One region of the Arthrobacter stackebrandtii genome, then DNA from elsewhere that is predicted to be linked to it. Evidence: predicted binding sites of a transcription regulator. Region 1 holds the regulator's gene; the other holds the start of a gene.
What was found. The regulator HrcA, encoded in region 1, represses chaperone genes, less so after heat shock. The targets are predictions, from matches to a motif close to TTNGCACTCGNNNNNNNCGAGTGCNAA.

Region 1 (7,114 bases):
CAGCAGGGCGGTCCGCGCCCCGGCGTCGGTGAAGGCGGCAACCTCCGCGGCGCTCATGCCGCCCTCCGGGCCAACAATCATCAAGACGCCCCCGGCAGCCGGCACCGGCGCGTTGCCTGCCGTTGCTTCGCCGGCGGCGGTCCCGGCCAGGGCCTGGCCGGACTGTGCATCCCGCCAGCTGCGGGCAATGTCCGCCACTGACTCGGTGGCATCCTCATGGAGTATCAGGGCCAGTCCGGCTGCGGCAATCTGTTCGCACACACCGGCCGTGCCGAGCAGCGGACCCACCACGGGAACGCTGGAGCGGCGTGCCTGCTTGGCTGCTGCGGCGACCACCGCCCGCCATTTTTCGGGCCCCTTGACGGCCTTGTCCATCTTCCAGCGCACGATGGAGCGCTCCGCCTGCCACGGGAACACCGCGTCGATGCCCAGCTCGGTGGCGGTCTCAACCGCCAGCTCGTCGCGGTCGCCCTTGGCCAGGGCCTGGACCAGCGTGAACGCCGGCACTGCGGCCGGCTCGTGCAGGACCTCCCGGACCTCGACCGTCAGGGAGGACTTGTCCGCCCCGGTGACGGTGCAGACCAAACGCAGCCCTGCGCCGTCGCACATGTCAACAGGCTCACCGGCGGCCAGCCGCTTGACGGTGGCCGCATGGCGGCCCTCCGCCCCGCCCAGGGTGAAGGAGTCGCCCGGCGTGAGCGGTGCCAGGTCCCCGGGGGCGGCGTAGAAGACGGGGTTGCTCATGGCGGCTAGAGGTTGCCGAGCTTGTCGCGCAGCTTGGCGAACATGCCGCCGCTGCTGACGAGCCGGCCCTCGGTGAACGTCTCGCCGCGGAGGGCGGCCAGCTGCTTCAGAAGCTCTTCCTGCGCGGCGTCGGGCTTGGTGGGGGTTTCCACGTGGATGTGGATCTTCAAATCCCCGCGGCCGAATCCGCGCAGGTGCGTCACGCCGAGGTTGCGCAGGTTGATAACCTCACCGGCCTGGGTGCCGGGCTTGATGCTGATGGGCTGTTCGCCGTCGAAGGTCTCAAACGTCAGCTCGGTGCCGAGGGCCGCGGCCGTCATGGGCACGCTGAGCGTGGCGTGCAGGTCGTCGCCCTCGCGGACGAATTCGGCGTCGTTGTTGACCTTCATCTCCACATAGAGGTCGCCGGAGGGGCCGCCTGCAGGGCCTGCCTCGCCCTGGCCGGAGAGCTGGATGCGCGTGCCGGTGCTGACGCCGGCGGGGACCTTGATGGTCAGGGTGCGGCGGTGGCGCACGCGGCCCTCGCCCATGCATTCGTTGCAGGGGTCCAGGATCTGGGTGCCGAAGCCCTGGCAGGAGTTGCAGGTGGCCAGGGTCATGACATTGCCCAGGATGGAGCGCATGGGGCGCTCAATCTGGCCGCTGCCGTGGCAGATGTCGCAGGTGGTGGGCGAGGTGCCGGGGCGGCAGCAGCTGCCGTCGCACGTGGGGCAGGTGATGGCGGTGTCAATTTCAAGCTTCTTGTTGACGCCGAACACGGCCTCGCGCAGCTCCACCCGGACCGTGATCAGGGCATCCTGGCCCCGGCGGGTGCGCGAGGCGGGGCCGCGGCCGCCGCCGCCACCGCCGCCAAAGAATGTCTCGAAAATGTCCTGGAAGGCGAAGCCGTCGCCGCCGTAGCCGCCACCGCCGCCGCCGTTGTCATTGCCATTTTCGTTGCCGGTGGTGTCGTAGATGCGGCGCTTCTGCGGGTCCGAGAGCACCTCGTAGGCGTGCGTGACCGCCTTGAAGCGGTCCTGCGCGTCCGGTGCGTCATTGACGTCGGGGTGCAGCTTCCGGGCAAGCTTGCGGTAGGCCTTCTTGATTTCCTCGGCCGTTGCATCGCGTGAGACGCCCAGGGCGTCGTAATGGTTGCTCAAAATGTGCTCTCTTGTAATGGGTGGAACGGTGGCCTGTTAGCCGGCCAAAATTCTGGAAAGATACTGTGCCACAGCGCGCACGCTGGACATGGTGTTGGGGTAGTCCATGCGGGTGGGGCCGACAATGCCCAGTTTGGCGCCCTCGCCGGGACCGTATCTGCTGGCCACCACGGATGCCTCGGCAAGCGAGTCGTGGGGATTTTCCCGCCCGATCACCACCGCCATGCCCAGGGAGTCCTGCGCCATCGCCTCCAACAGGCGCAGCAGCACCACCTGCTCCTCAAGCGCGTCGAGGACGGGGCCGATGCTCAGCGGGAAGTCGTTGTTGGAGCGGGCCAGGTTGGCGGTGCCGGCCATGACAATCCTGTCTTCGCGGGCATTGCGGGCCAGCAGCGCCAGCCCCTGGGCCAGCCGGGCGGCCGGGCCCTGCTCCGCCGGGGGCAGGGACAGTGGAATGCGGGAAACGGCGTCGGGCAGGGCCGCGACGGCCACGCCGTGCAGGGCGGCGAGGAACACCTGGCGCAGGGCCGCGAGTTCGGCATCCTCCAACACCGCTCCGACGTCGATCACGTTCTGCTCCACCTTGCCGGAGGCCAGGATCAGCACCACCAGGACCTGGCGGGCGGCCAGCGAGACAAACTCAATGTGCCGCACGGCGGCATCGCCGGAGCGCGGGTACTGGACCACCGCCACCTGGTGTGTCAGCTGGGCCAGGGCGCGGACGGTGCGCTCCAGGACGTCGTCGAGGTCGGTGGACCCCTCCAGCAGCACCGAAATGGCGCGGCGCTCAGCGGCGGAAAGGGGCTTGACGGTGGAAAGCTGGTCGACGAAGAGGCGGTAGCCCTTGTCAGTGGGGATGCGGCCGGAGCTGGTGTGCGGGGCCATGATCAGGCCCTCGTCCTCCAGTGCCGCCATGTCATTGCGGATGGTGGCGCTGGAGACGCCCAGGTGGTGCCGCTCGACGAGCGCTTTGGAGCCCACGGGCTCGCGCGTGTGGACATAGTCTTCAACAATGGCGCGAAGGACTTCCAGTTTCCGCGGTTCACTCATGCCGGCACCTCCTCTCCATGACAAACGTGCAGCTGACAAACGTGCAGCGGCCGGGCACTTTTATTAGCACTCTACCCAATCAAGTGCCAATTCTAATACTTTTTGCCCGGCCCTTCCCGGCCGCACCGCACCGCCAAATGCGCGGTCCCGGGCGGGCCCACCGGATAGCATGGGTTTTCAGCCTGCAGCGTTCGCCAAGAGCGTTGCCCGAACCATGCGACAGACAGGTTTCTTAGTGCACTACAACCAGTGGGGGCCCCAGGACCTCAGCGCCCCCGCAGCCAGGGTGCTGCCCAAGCTCGAGGCCCGCGCGGGCCTGGTCGTGGAGGACGTGCAGACCGGGTGGGCCGGCGCCGTCGTGCGGCTGGAAAAATCCGGCGGCATGCACATTGTGGAGCTGGCCGACCGGCGCAACAAGGTCCGCGCCTTCCCGCTCGGCTTCGGATTCCTGCATGAGGGCGAGCCCGTGGAGCTCATTGCACCGGTGCAGGCGCCAACAGTTCAGAAGCTGCGCACCGCGTCCGGCTCGGTGAAGGTGGCCGACACCCGCGCCAAGGTGGCCAAGGCCAGCCGCATCTGGGTGGAGGGCAAGCACGACGCCGAGCTTGTCGAGAAGGTGTGGGGAGACGACCTCCGGGTGGAGGGGATAGTGGTGGAGCCGCTGCGCGGAATCGACGACCTTGCCGCCGCCGTGGCCGATTTCTCCCCGGGGCCCAACCGGCGCCTGGGCATTCTGGTGGACCACCTGGTGCCCGGGTCAAAGGAATCCCGGATTGTGGCAAATCTCATGGCGTCCCCCGGCATGGGCCGCAACGTTCTGGTGGTGGGGCACCCGTACGTGGACGTGTGGCAGGCCATCAAGCCCTCCACCCTGGGCATCCCGGCCTGGCCCGTGGTGCCGCGCAGCATGGAGTGGAAACTGGGCATCCTGAAGGCCTTCGGCTGGCCGCACACCACCGCCGAAGACGTGGGCCTTGGCTGGCAGCGGCTGCTCTCACGCGTCAATTCCTACGCCGATCTGGAGCCGTCACTGCTGGGAAGGGTCGAGGAAGTCATTGATTTCCTCACGGCACCCGTATCCTAGAGACAGCGGCCGGGCTTGTGTCCGGCGCATCGTTTCCTTGTGCAGCACGTTGAAAGGCCCGTCCCTGTGAGTCATCCGACAACCCACACCAATGGTTCCCCCCAACCTCCGCTCACCCCCTCCGAGGACAAGCAGTGGGCTTTCATGTCCCACTGCGGCGGCATTCTCGGCTGCATCCCGTCGTTCTTCATCCACAAGTACGTCGGCCCGCGGGGCCGGTTCACGGAGCAGGAGTCGCTCGAGGCCCTGAACTTTACGCTGCCTCCCACCCTCGTTGCCGTGGCACTGAACCTGCTGGCACTGGTGTTCGTGTTCATCAACCCCCAGGTTGCCACGGTCTTTTCCATGCTGGCACTGCTGGTCTGGATCTTCCTGACGGTGTTCTCCGTGATTGCCGCCCTCCAGGTCAACAAGGGCCAGCCGTACCGCTACTCCCTGAACCTGCGCTGGCTCAAGTAGCCCCACACCTTAAGCAACTGACCCGCAGAACTCATCGAGAATCCAGTGATTCTTTGTGAGTTCTGCGGGTCAGTTTGCCTTAACGGGTTGCTCAGTCCACCAGGAGCGCGCGGGTGACCGCGTCACCCAGCAGGCGGCCCTTCAGGGTCAGCACGAGGGTGCCGGCGAACGCCTTCGCGGGGTCCACAAGTTCCTGTGCAATGAGCCCTGCAACGGCCTTGCGGGCGGCTGGCGACAGCGTGTCCGTGGGCAGCCCTTCCGAGAGCCTGGAGACGAGCATGATGCGTTCCAGCTCGCGCGTGTCTGCGTCGAGGGTCTCCCGGCCGGCGGCGGGCGACTCTCCCTTGTCCAGCCGGTTGGCGTAGGCGGTGGGGTGCTTGACATTCCACCAGCGCACGCCGCCCATGTGCGAGTGCGCGCCGGGGCCGATCCCCCACCAGTCGTCCCCGCGCCAATAGGCGAGGTTGTGCTGGCAGGCGTCCTCCGGGGTGCGTGACCAGTTGCTGACCTCATACCAGGACAGTCCGGCCTCGCTGAACAGCCTGTCGGCGAGTTCGTATTTGGTGGCGTGGTCGTCGTCGTCAATGTTCGGCACCTGGCCGCGCCGGATCTGCGCGGCCAGCTTGGTCCCTTCCTCAACGATCAGCGAGTAGGCGGAAATGTGGTCGGGCTCGTAGCTGAGGGCCGCACGCACGGACGTTTCCCAGTCGGCGACTGACTCCCCCGGAGTGCCGTAAATGAGGTCGACGCTCACGCTCAGGCCGATTTCACGCGCCCAGGCAACAGCCTGCGGCACCTTCTCGGGATTGTGGGTGCGGTCCAACACCTTGAGCACGTGCGGCACGGCGGACTGCATGCCGAAGGACACACGCGTGAATCCGCCGTCGAACAGTTCCTGCAGCGATTCGCGGGTCACGGAGTCCGGGTTGGCCTCGGTGGTGACCTCGGCGCCTTCTTCAATGCCCCATTGCTCGACGGCGGCGCCCAGGATTCGGGTAAGGTCGCCGGCGGGCAGGAGGGTGGGGGTGCCGCCGCCAAAAAAGACAGTGCTGAGCCTGCGCTCCGGCAGGCCCGAAGCCTTCATGGCGCGGGCGGCAAATTCCACCTCCTGCACGGCTGTTTCGGCGTAGGCGGCCTGTGAGGCGCCGCCGCCCAGTTCGGTGGCCGTGTAGGTGTTGAAGTCGCAGTAGCCGCAGCGCACGGCACAAAACGGAATGTGCGCGTACAAGCTGAACTTGCGCCCGGCCGCGCCGGCGGCGGCCTGCGCGGGCAGGACGCCGTCGGCCGGGGCCGGATCCCCGAGGGGCAGAACGCTGGGGGTCACTTCTTGGACTTGTCCTTTGCCGGCTCCTCGGAGGACAGTGCGGCGATGAAGGCTTCCTGGGGAACCTCCACGCGGCCCACCATCTTCATGCGCTTCTTGCCTTCCTTCTGCTTTTCCAGCAGCTTGCGCTTGCGCGAGATATCGCCGCCGTAGCACTTGGCCAGGACGTCCTTGCGGATGGCGCGGATGTTCTCGCGGGCAATGATGCGCGAGCCGATGGCGGCCTGGATGGGCACCTCGAACTGCTGGCGCGGGATGAGCTCGCGCAGCTTGCCGGTCATCATGACGCCGTAGGCGTAGGCCTTGTCGCGGTGTGTGATGGCGGAGAAGGCGTCGACCTGCTCCCCCTGGAGCATGATGTCGACCTTGACGAGGTCGGCGACCTGGTCGCCGTCGGCCTTCCAGTCCAGCGAGCCGTAGCCGCGCGTCTTGGACTTGAGGATGTCAAAGAAGTCGAACACGATCTCGGCCAGCGGCAGGCGGTAGCGGATCTCAACACGGTCCTCGGAGAGGTAGTCCATGCCGCCGAGAATGCCGCGGCGGGTCTGGCACAGCTCCATGATGGCACCGACAAACTCTGTGGGAGCCAGGATGGTGGCGGCAACCATGGGCTCGCGGACTTCCGCGACCTTGCCGGTGGGGTATTCGCTGGGGTTGGTGACCTGGATGACCTTCTTGTCCTCCAGCGTGACTTCATACTCCACGTTGGGGGCCGTTGAAATCAGGTCCAGGTTGTATTCGCGTTCCAGGCGCTCGCGCGTGATTTCCAGGTGCAGCAGGCCAAGGAATCCCACGCGGAAGCCAAAGCCCAGTGCCGCGGACGTTTCGGGCTCGTAGACCAGGGCGGCATCGTTGAGCATCAGCTTTTCCAGCGCGTCGCGCAGCACCGGGTAGTCGGTGCCGTCCAGCGGGTAGAGGCCGGAGAACACCATGGGCTTGGCCTCATGGTAGCCGGGCAGTGCCTCGGCGGCAGGCTTGTGGAACGTGGTGACGGTGTCGCCCACCTTTGACTGGCGCACGTCCTTCACGCCGGTGATCAAGTATCCCACCTCGCCCACGCCCAGGCCCTTGGCCGGCTTGGGCTCCGGGGAGCTGACACCGATTTCCTGCAGTTCGTGGGTTGCCCGGGTGGACATCATCTGGATCTTCTCGCGAGGGCTCAAGTGCCCGTCGATGACGCGGACGTAGGTGACCACGCCACGGTAGGTGTCGTACACCGAGTCGAAGATCATGGCACGGGCCGGGGCCTCCGGGTCGCCCACGGGTGCCGGAAGGTCGCGGACAATCTGGTCCAGCAGGGCCTCGACACCCATG
Region 2 (7,114 bases), 1.1 Mb from region 1:
TCCAGCAGTGATCTGGCGACGTAGTTGGTGAGGTTGCGGAAGCCAAGGGCGGATCCTCGGAGGTGTTCCAATCTTCCATTAATTGCTTCAGTTGGGCCGTTAGAAGTTCCCGGACGGTCGAAGTACGCGAGGATGTCAGTTGCCCTGCGTTTGAGTGTTCGGCCCATCTTTTTCAGTTCTTTCAGAGCTGCAGGGACCCCGCTGCTGAGGGAATCAATGAGGGCTTGCATGAGCTTCTTACCTTGGGCCGGGTCTTCTGCCCGGTAAGCGGCGATCATGCGTTGATAGGCGCCCCACGTAGCTTCGACTTCGACATGTTTCTCCTCGGCGAAGAGATCAGCGATTCGCTTTTGTTGTTTCTCGGTCAGCAATCCTTCACCGGTATGCAGCGTCAGCCGGGCTTTGTAGAGCGGATCCCCGGCTCGTCCCCGATGCCCACACGTGGCCTGCTGCACCCGGCGACGGCAGTCATCGAGCGCGTCGCCGGCAAGACGGACGACATGGAATGGATCCATCACCGCAACAGCGGCAGGCAGCTCTTCGGCGGCAGCGCTTTTGAACCCGGAGAACCCGTCCATGGCCACGACTTCCACCCCGTCACGCCAAGCTTGAGGGCGTTCCTTCAACCAGGTAGCGAAGACCTGTTTGGAACGGCCCTCAACCATATCCAGCAGCCTGGAGGGGCCCTTTTTGTCGCGGACCGGGGTGAGGTCGATGATGACGGTGACGTATTTGTCTCCATGCCTGGTGTGGCGCCACACGTGCTCGTCAACACCGATGATCTTTACTCCGTCGAAGCGTGTGGGGTCATTGATTAGCACCCGCCGTCCTTCGGCCAACACGGCCTTGTTCGCGGTATTCCAGGACACGCCCAGCCCCTCGGCGACGCGAGCGACGGTGAGGTGCTGGCACACGATGCCTTCCAACGCCCACACCAGGCCGCGACGGGAAAGCTTTGACCGTGGTTCGGCCGCCTGGGTGGTGTCTTGCCGCCAGACATGACCGCACCCGGTACACCGATAGCGGCGGATCCGGACCAGCAACGTCGTCGGCCGCCAGCCGAAGGGTTCATGGCCGAGTTCCCGGGTCACTGTATCCCGCGGGATACCTTGGCCGCCACACTTACGGCACCATTCATCCGTGGCCACCACCCGACAGGCAATCACAGCACGATCAGGAGCAAGGAACTGCCCGGTCGCTTCCAGACCAAGCCTGTCAAGGCGGCAGAAAGTAGTCAGGTCAGGGCATTGAAGAGTAGCGTTGAACACGAGGGCCTTGCTGTAGAAAAATCTGGATCTAGACAATCTGATTCTCTACCAAGGCCCTCACCTATACCGAAACGAGTTCCTCGCCCGGATTCATCACTGACCAACCCCACCTACACCCTGCATTCGGAAGAGCCACATTGGAGGCATGCCACCATTCACGTTGTCGACCTCCGCGGCCATTTCAGATGCCGAGTTACTTTCGCTGTATGGCTCGGTTGGCTGGACGAGCTACACCAACGACCCAGAGGTGCTCTTTCGAGCAGTCAAGAATTCGGCCTTTCTCGTATCTGCCTGGAATGCGGGTGGCAGGCTGGTTGGCCTTGCCCGGACGATTTCCGACGATGCGACGATCTGCTATCTCCAAGACATCCTGGTTCATCCGGAACATCAAGGAACGGGCGTCGGGCGAGCCCTCTTGGAACAAGTGCTCGAGAGATATTGCGATGTGCGCCAGACGGTGCTCATCACGGACGACGAGCCATGGCAACGTGCCTTCTACGAGTCCATGGGACTGACCGAAGGCGCCGATTTTAGTGACGGACCGGTGCGCGTCTTCGCCAAATTTCGGTAGGGTTGGTCGAATCAAAGCCCGGCGCACCGCGGTTCAGTCGCGTAATGGTGATCCGACGACGTTGAAGCGAAACCCGCCAAAATCGCCGGACAGGAGTGGCTGTGCTGCCGCTATGGAGGCTTGGACCTCGGGCAAGGTGAGGGATGCCTGGTGCGCATCGGAGCTCTCCCAGAGTTCCACGACGAACACTGTGTCGGGGTCGTCGTCGCTGACACCCACCTCATACGCCAGACAGCCGATCTGGCCGAGGACGTCACTGCGCCGGGTCAGATGGGCAAGCAGCTCGCCACGCCTGCCGGGGACGACACCGAGTGTTCCTGCGCTTGCGAATGTCATGGCACAACCCTACCCAGATGATGCAAGACTGCGCCCCGCCAACTAGCGGCCAACATGCCACAACAAACCCCGTCAGACCATTCACTGAGTGGGCCGGCATCGCATGGCGACGGCTCCCGACTGGAAATCGTGACTGTCCACGAGCTAGAGCTGGATTCGTTCGCGGAGCCCTGCCAGCAGCGTCGGCCCGTATCCGCAAGGACGGCTGTACGACTAACCCGTAATCATCCATCAGTCCCAGGTCTGCCAATGCCAGCGGGAGTGTTACGCCACCCGCCCACGGGCCATCGCCGGGCTGATGGTTGAGTTGCTGGATCTCCCGCGCCAGGTCCGCCCCGCACCAGGTCGGCGTTCCAGTCGACCCCGCCCAGCGTGCTCGACACGACGTGCTCCTAGCCTCGTCGATGGCCTCGGCCAAAGGTATCTGCCACTCACCCATCCAGGCGGGCCACGTGCCCGCGGCCGGCTTTCGCCAGGCCCTTCCATCCGGGCGGTCCAAAGGCGCATCGAATCCTCGTCCGGCGGCTGCTCCGCCTCGTGATGGCAGCAGCCGTCGAACGTTGCGTTGATCGAGTATCGAAGTGGACCATCCCGTTGCCCTCCCCTGATGGGCGAAGTGCATTTCGCCGAACCGACAGCCAGACGGGCTGCGGCGTTGCCTGAACCGCCCATGATCCAAGGACACGTATCCGCACCGTACGGCGGAAGGCGGCCTGCGGATGATTCCGTCCTTGATGTGTCCGGAAGGAAATCCCGCGGGCCGCGTGCGGGACAAGAGCATGAAGGCGCCCAGACGATGCCCGCTTGGGCCATGGCCGTGCGCGGCAGCCCGAAATACAGGAGCGAGGCCAGGCAGCCGGCCCGCACAGTCTCAGCCTTCATGACAACGGCGTAGGTGTCCTGACCGCCCGCCCAAGGTGCGCCGTGAGCGAAACCCGGCCCGCCGCCGTCGTGCTTCACGGGGAAAATCTGGCACTCGCCTTGACCGAGTGCTAATCAATTCCATAGAGTCAGAGTTAGCACTCTCACCCTGAGGCTGCTAACCCGCAAACCTTTTGGCCATGGGAGCATCACCGGCACCGCGACGACGGTTGGGCTCCATACACATGGCGAAGAAGTCTGCCAACCATCCATGGAACTTTAGTGTGAAGGAGAGGTCCGAGTGTCGGTCTCTATTAAGCCTCTTGAGGATCGTATTGTTGTTCGCCAGCTCGAAGCAGAGCTGACCACTGCATCAGGTCTGGTCATCCCGGACACTGCCAAGGAAAAGCCCCAGGAGGGCGAAGTTGTGGCAGTGGGCCCCGGCCGCGTTGACGACAACGGCAACCGTGTCCCGATCGATGTTGCCGTTGGCGACGTTGTCATCTACTCCAAGTACGGTGGAACCGAAGTGAAGACCGGTGGCGAAGAGCTGCTCGTCCTCTCGGCCCGCGACGTACTGGCCATCGTCGTTAAGTAACGACTTTCGTCAACCGCTTTGTGAAGCCCCGCGACCGGGACCGTGATTAGGTCACGTCCGCGGGGTCTTTGCGTGAAAGGACAAAAAACATGGCAAAGCAGCTTGAATTCAACGACGACGCCCGCAAGGCCCTCGAGGCCGGCATCAACAAGTTGGCCGACACCGTCAAGGTGACGCTTGGCCCGCGCGGCCGCAACGTTGTGCTCGACAAGAAGTGGGGCGCCCCCACCATCACGAACGACGGCGTGACCATCGCCCGTGAGGTGGAGCTGGAAGACCCGTACGAAAACCTCGGCGCACAGCTGGCCAAGGAAGTTGCCACGAAGACCAACGATGTTGCCGGCGACGGCACCACCACGGCCACCGTTCTGGCACAGGCACTGGTCCGCGAAGGACTGCGCAACGTTGCCGCAGGTGCGGCACCGGGCGAGCTCAAGCGCGGCATCCAGGTTTCCGTGGAAGCCATCGCCGCACGCCTGCTCGAAAACGCACGCCCGGTTGCCGGCGGCCAGGTGGCAGAAGTTGCTGCCATCTCCGCGCAGAGCCAGGAAATCGGCGACCTGCTCGCCGAGGCGTTCGACAAGGTCGGCAAGGATGGTGTCATCACCATCGAAGAGTCCTCCACCACCTCCACCGAACTGGTCCTCACCGAGGGCATGCAGTTCGACAAGGGCTACCTGTCCCCGTACTTCGTCACCGACGCGGAACGCCAGGAAGCAGTCATGGAAGACGCACTGGTCCTGATCAACCAGGGCAAGATCTCCAACCTGCAGGAATTCCTGCCGCTGCTGGAAAAGGCACTTGCCGCCAACAAGCCACTGTTCATCATTGCCGAAGACGTCGACGGCGAGGCACTGTCCACGCTGATCGTGAACCGTCTGCGCGGCACGCTGAACGTTGTTGCCGTCAAGGCTCCCGGCTTCGGCGACCGCCGCAAGGCCATGCTGCAGGACATTGCAATCCTGACCGGCGCCCAGGTTGTCTCCCCGGAGATCGGCCTGTCCCTGGACCAGGTTGGCCTGGAAGTACTGGGTACGGCTCGCCGCATCACCGTCACCAAGGACAACACCACCATTGTTGACGGCGCCGGCACGGCCGACGATGTGGCAGCCCGTGTTGCCCAGCTGCACGCCGAACTGAAGCGCACCGACTCCGACTGGGACAAGGAAAAGCTGCAGGAACGCCTGGCCAAGCTGGCCGGCGGCATCGGCGTGATCAAGGTTGGCGCAGCCACCGAGGTCGAGCTGAAGGAAAAGAAGCACCGCATTGAGGACGCCGTGTCCGCAACGCGTGCAGCTTTGGAAGAAGGCATTGTGGCCGGTGGCGGTTCCGCACTGGTGCAGGCCGGCAAGGCCCTGGACGAAGATGCCAACGTTGCAGCCCTCACCGGCGACGCAGCAACCGCCATTGAACTGGTCCGCAAGGCCATCGCCCAGCCGCTGCGCTGGATTGCCCAGAACGCCGGCCACGACGGCTACGTTGTGGTGCACAAGGTTGGCGAGCTGGAAGACGGCTTCGGCTTCAACGCAGCCACCGGCGTCTACGGCAACCTGATCGAAGACGGCGTCATCGACCCCGTCAAGGTCACCCGCTCGGCCCTTCGCAATGCAGCCTCCATCGCGGCTTTGGTGCTCACCACCGAAGTTCTCGTGACGGACAAGCCTGCCGAGGATGACGAAGCAGGACACCAGCACTAACGTGCCGGAAGTTGGCCGGATCACCTGATCTGGCATTTATGACACCGCTCCCGCTTTCTGACACCGATATCCCGGTGTCAGAAAGCGGGAGCGGTGTCATTTTTCGTTGGAGGTGGCGTTGGGGTGTTGGAGTTGGCATAACGGCCGGCTCAGGCAACACTGTTGAGCATGGACGATTCTGTGAACCAGCCGCCGCTTGATCTTGTGAGCCGCCATGATGTGGCGCCCGTGAATGAGCCCGGGAAGGCAGGAAAGTTGGCCGGGTTCATCCGCCGTTACCCCGTTGTGGCGCTGACGTTGGTGGTCATGGCGGTGGCCGGCGGGCTGGCCCTGTCGGGACTGGACACGGCCGCACAATGGGTGGCGAGCGTGTACGCCGTCGGAATTGCGGTCCAGCAGGGGATTGGCATGGTCAGGGACATCATGCGCGGACACTGGGGGATCGACATCCTCGCCGTGACCGCCATTGTCGCCACGGTGGTGGTGGGAGAGTACATCGCGTCCTTGATCATTGTCCTGATGCTCTCCGGCGGCGAGGCGCTGGAGGACTACGCGGCGGGCCGTGCGCAGCGAGAACTAAAGGCACTCCTGGACCGGGCACCGCTCACAGCCCACCGCGAAGGTGCCGACGGGGCGACGGAGGAAGTGTCCGTGGCGGAGGTCCGGGTGGGTGACATTCTGGTCATCAAGCCGGCCGAGGTGGTGCCGGTGGACGGGCTGCTGCGCTCGGAGTCTGCGTCATTTGACGAGGCTGCCATCACCGGGGAGAGCCTTCCCGTGGACCGTGTGGCCGGGGAACCCGTCATCAGCGGAACCGTCAACGGATCCGCCGCCGTGCGTATGGAGGTCACTGCCACGGAGGCGGATTCTCAATACAGCCGCATCGTTGCGCTCGTCCAGGCGGCCGCCGACAGCAAGGCTCCGGTGGTCCGACTGGCCGACAGGTACGCCGTGCCGTTCACGATCGTGGCACTGGCGCTGGCGGGTCTCGCCTGGTTCCTTAGCAAGGATCCGGCGCGCTTTGCCGAGGTCCTCGTGGTGGCAACTCCGTGCCCGCTGCTGATCGCCGCACCCGTCGCGTTCCTGGGCGGCATGAGTCGTGCGGCCAAGGCCGGCATCATCATCAAGAGCGGCGGCACGCTGGAACAGCTGGCCCGGGTCAGGTCGGCCGCCTTTGACAAGACAGGCACGCTGACTGGCGGCCACCCCACGCTGGAAGAGGTTCGGCCGGCGAGCGGATTCGGAGCAGGGGAACTGTTGTCACTTGCCGCGTCCGCGGAGCAGTATTCCTCCCACGTGCTTGCCTCTGCGGTCATTGACTCCGCCCTCAGCCGGGGCCTGGAACTGCACCCATCCGATGATGCGGTTGAGCACGCCACAAACGGGGTGGCGGCCACATGCAACGGCCGCGCCGTGATTGTTGGCAAGCCGGCGTTCATTGCGGAGAACGCCTCCGGCCTGGCCGCCGCGGAGCTCGCCTCAGGGCAGTTGGCCGTCTACGTGGCCGTCGACGGCCGCTTCGCCGGAACCTTGATCATGCGCGACCCCATCCGGCCCAACTCCGCCGCCACCATCGCCTCGTTGCATGCCATGGGTGTTGGCCACGCGATCATGCTCACCGGCGACGCCCAGTCCACCGCGGAGCACATCGCGCGGGAGGCCGGAATTGACCAGGTCAGGGCGGGGCTGCTCCCCGAGGACAAGGTCCGGATCGTCACCACCCTGGAACACCGTCCGGTCCTGATGGTGGGCGACGGCATCAATGACGCACCCGTCCTGGCCG

Region 2: groES (co-chaperone GroES) is a predicted target of HrcA. The motif match lies at 3,145-3,171, and genes of this name have one in related genera.

Annotation. Positions count from the first base shown of each region.
Region 1 covers NZ_JAGIOI010000001.1:3,711,576-3,718,689, reverse strand. The annotation lists gene JOF48_RS16245 (16S rRNA (uracil(1498)-N(3))-methyltransferase) at 1-744, opposite strand, end outside; gene dnaJ (molecular chaperone DnaJ) at 750-1,883, opposite strand; gene hrcA (heat-inducible transcriptional repressor HrcA) at 1,920-2,933, opposite strand; gene JOF48_RS16230 (DUF3097 domain-containing protein) at 3,169-4,017, shown strand; gene JOF48_RS16225 (DUF4870 domain-containing protein) at 4,084-4,476, shown strand; gene hemW (radical SAM family heme chaperone HemW) at 4,568-5,800, opposite strand; gene lepA (translation elongation factor 4) at 5,797-7,114, opposite strand, start outside.
Region 2 covers NZ_JAGIOI010000001.1:2,570,081-2,577,194, forward strand. The annotation lists gene JOF48_RS11025 (ISL3 family transposase) at 1-1,268, opposite strand, end outside; gene JOF48_RS11030 (GNAT family N-acetyltransferase) at 1,414-1,839, shown strand; gene JOF48_RS11035 (putative quinol monooxygenase) at 1,873-2,175, opposite strand; gene groES (co-chaperone GroES) at 3,338-3,634, shown strand; gene groL (chaperonin GroEL) at 3,724-5,331, shown strand; gene JOF48_RS11050 (heavy metal translocating P-type ATPase) at 5,500-7,114, shown strand, end outside.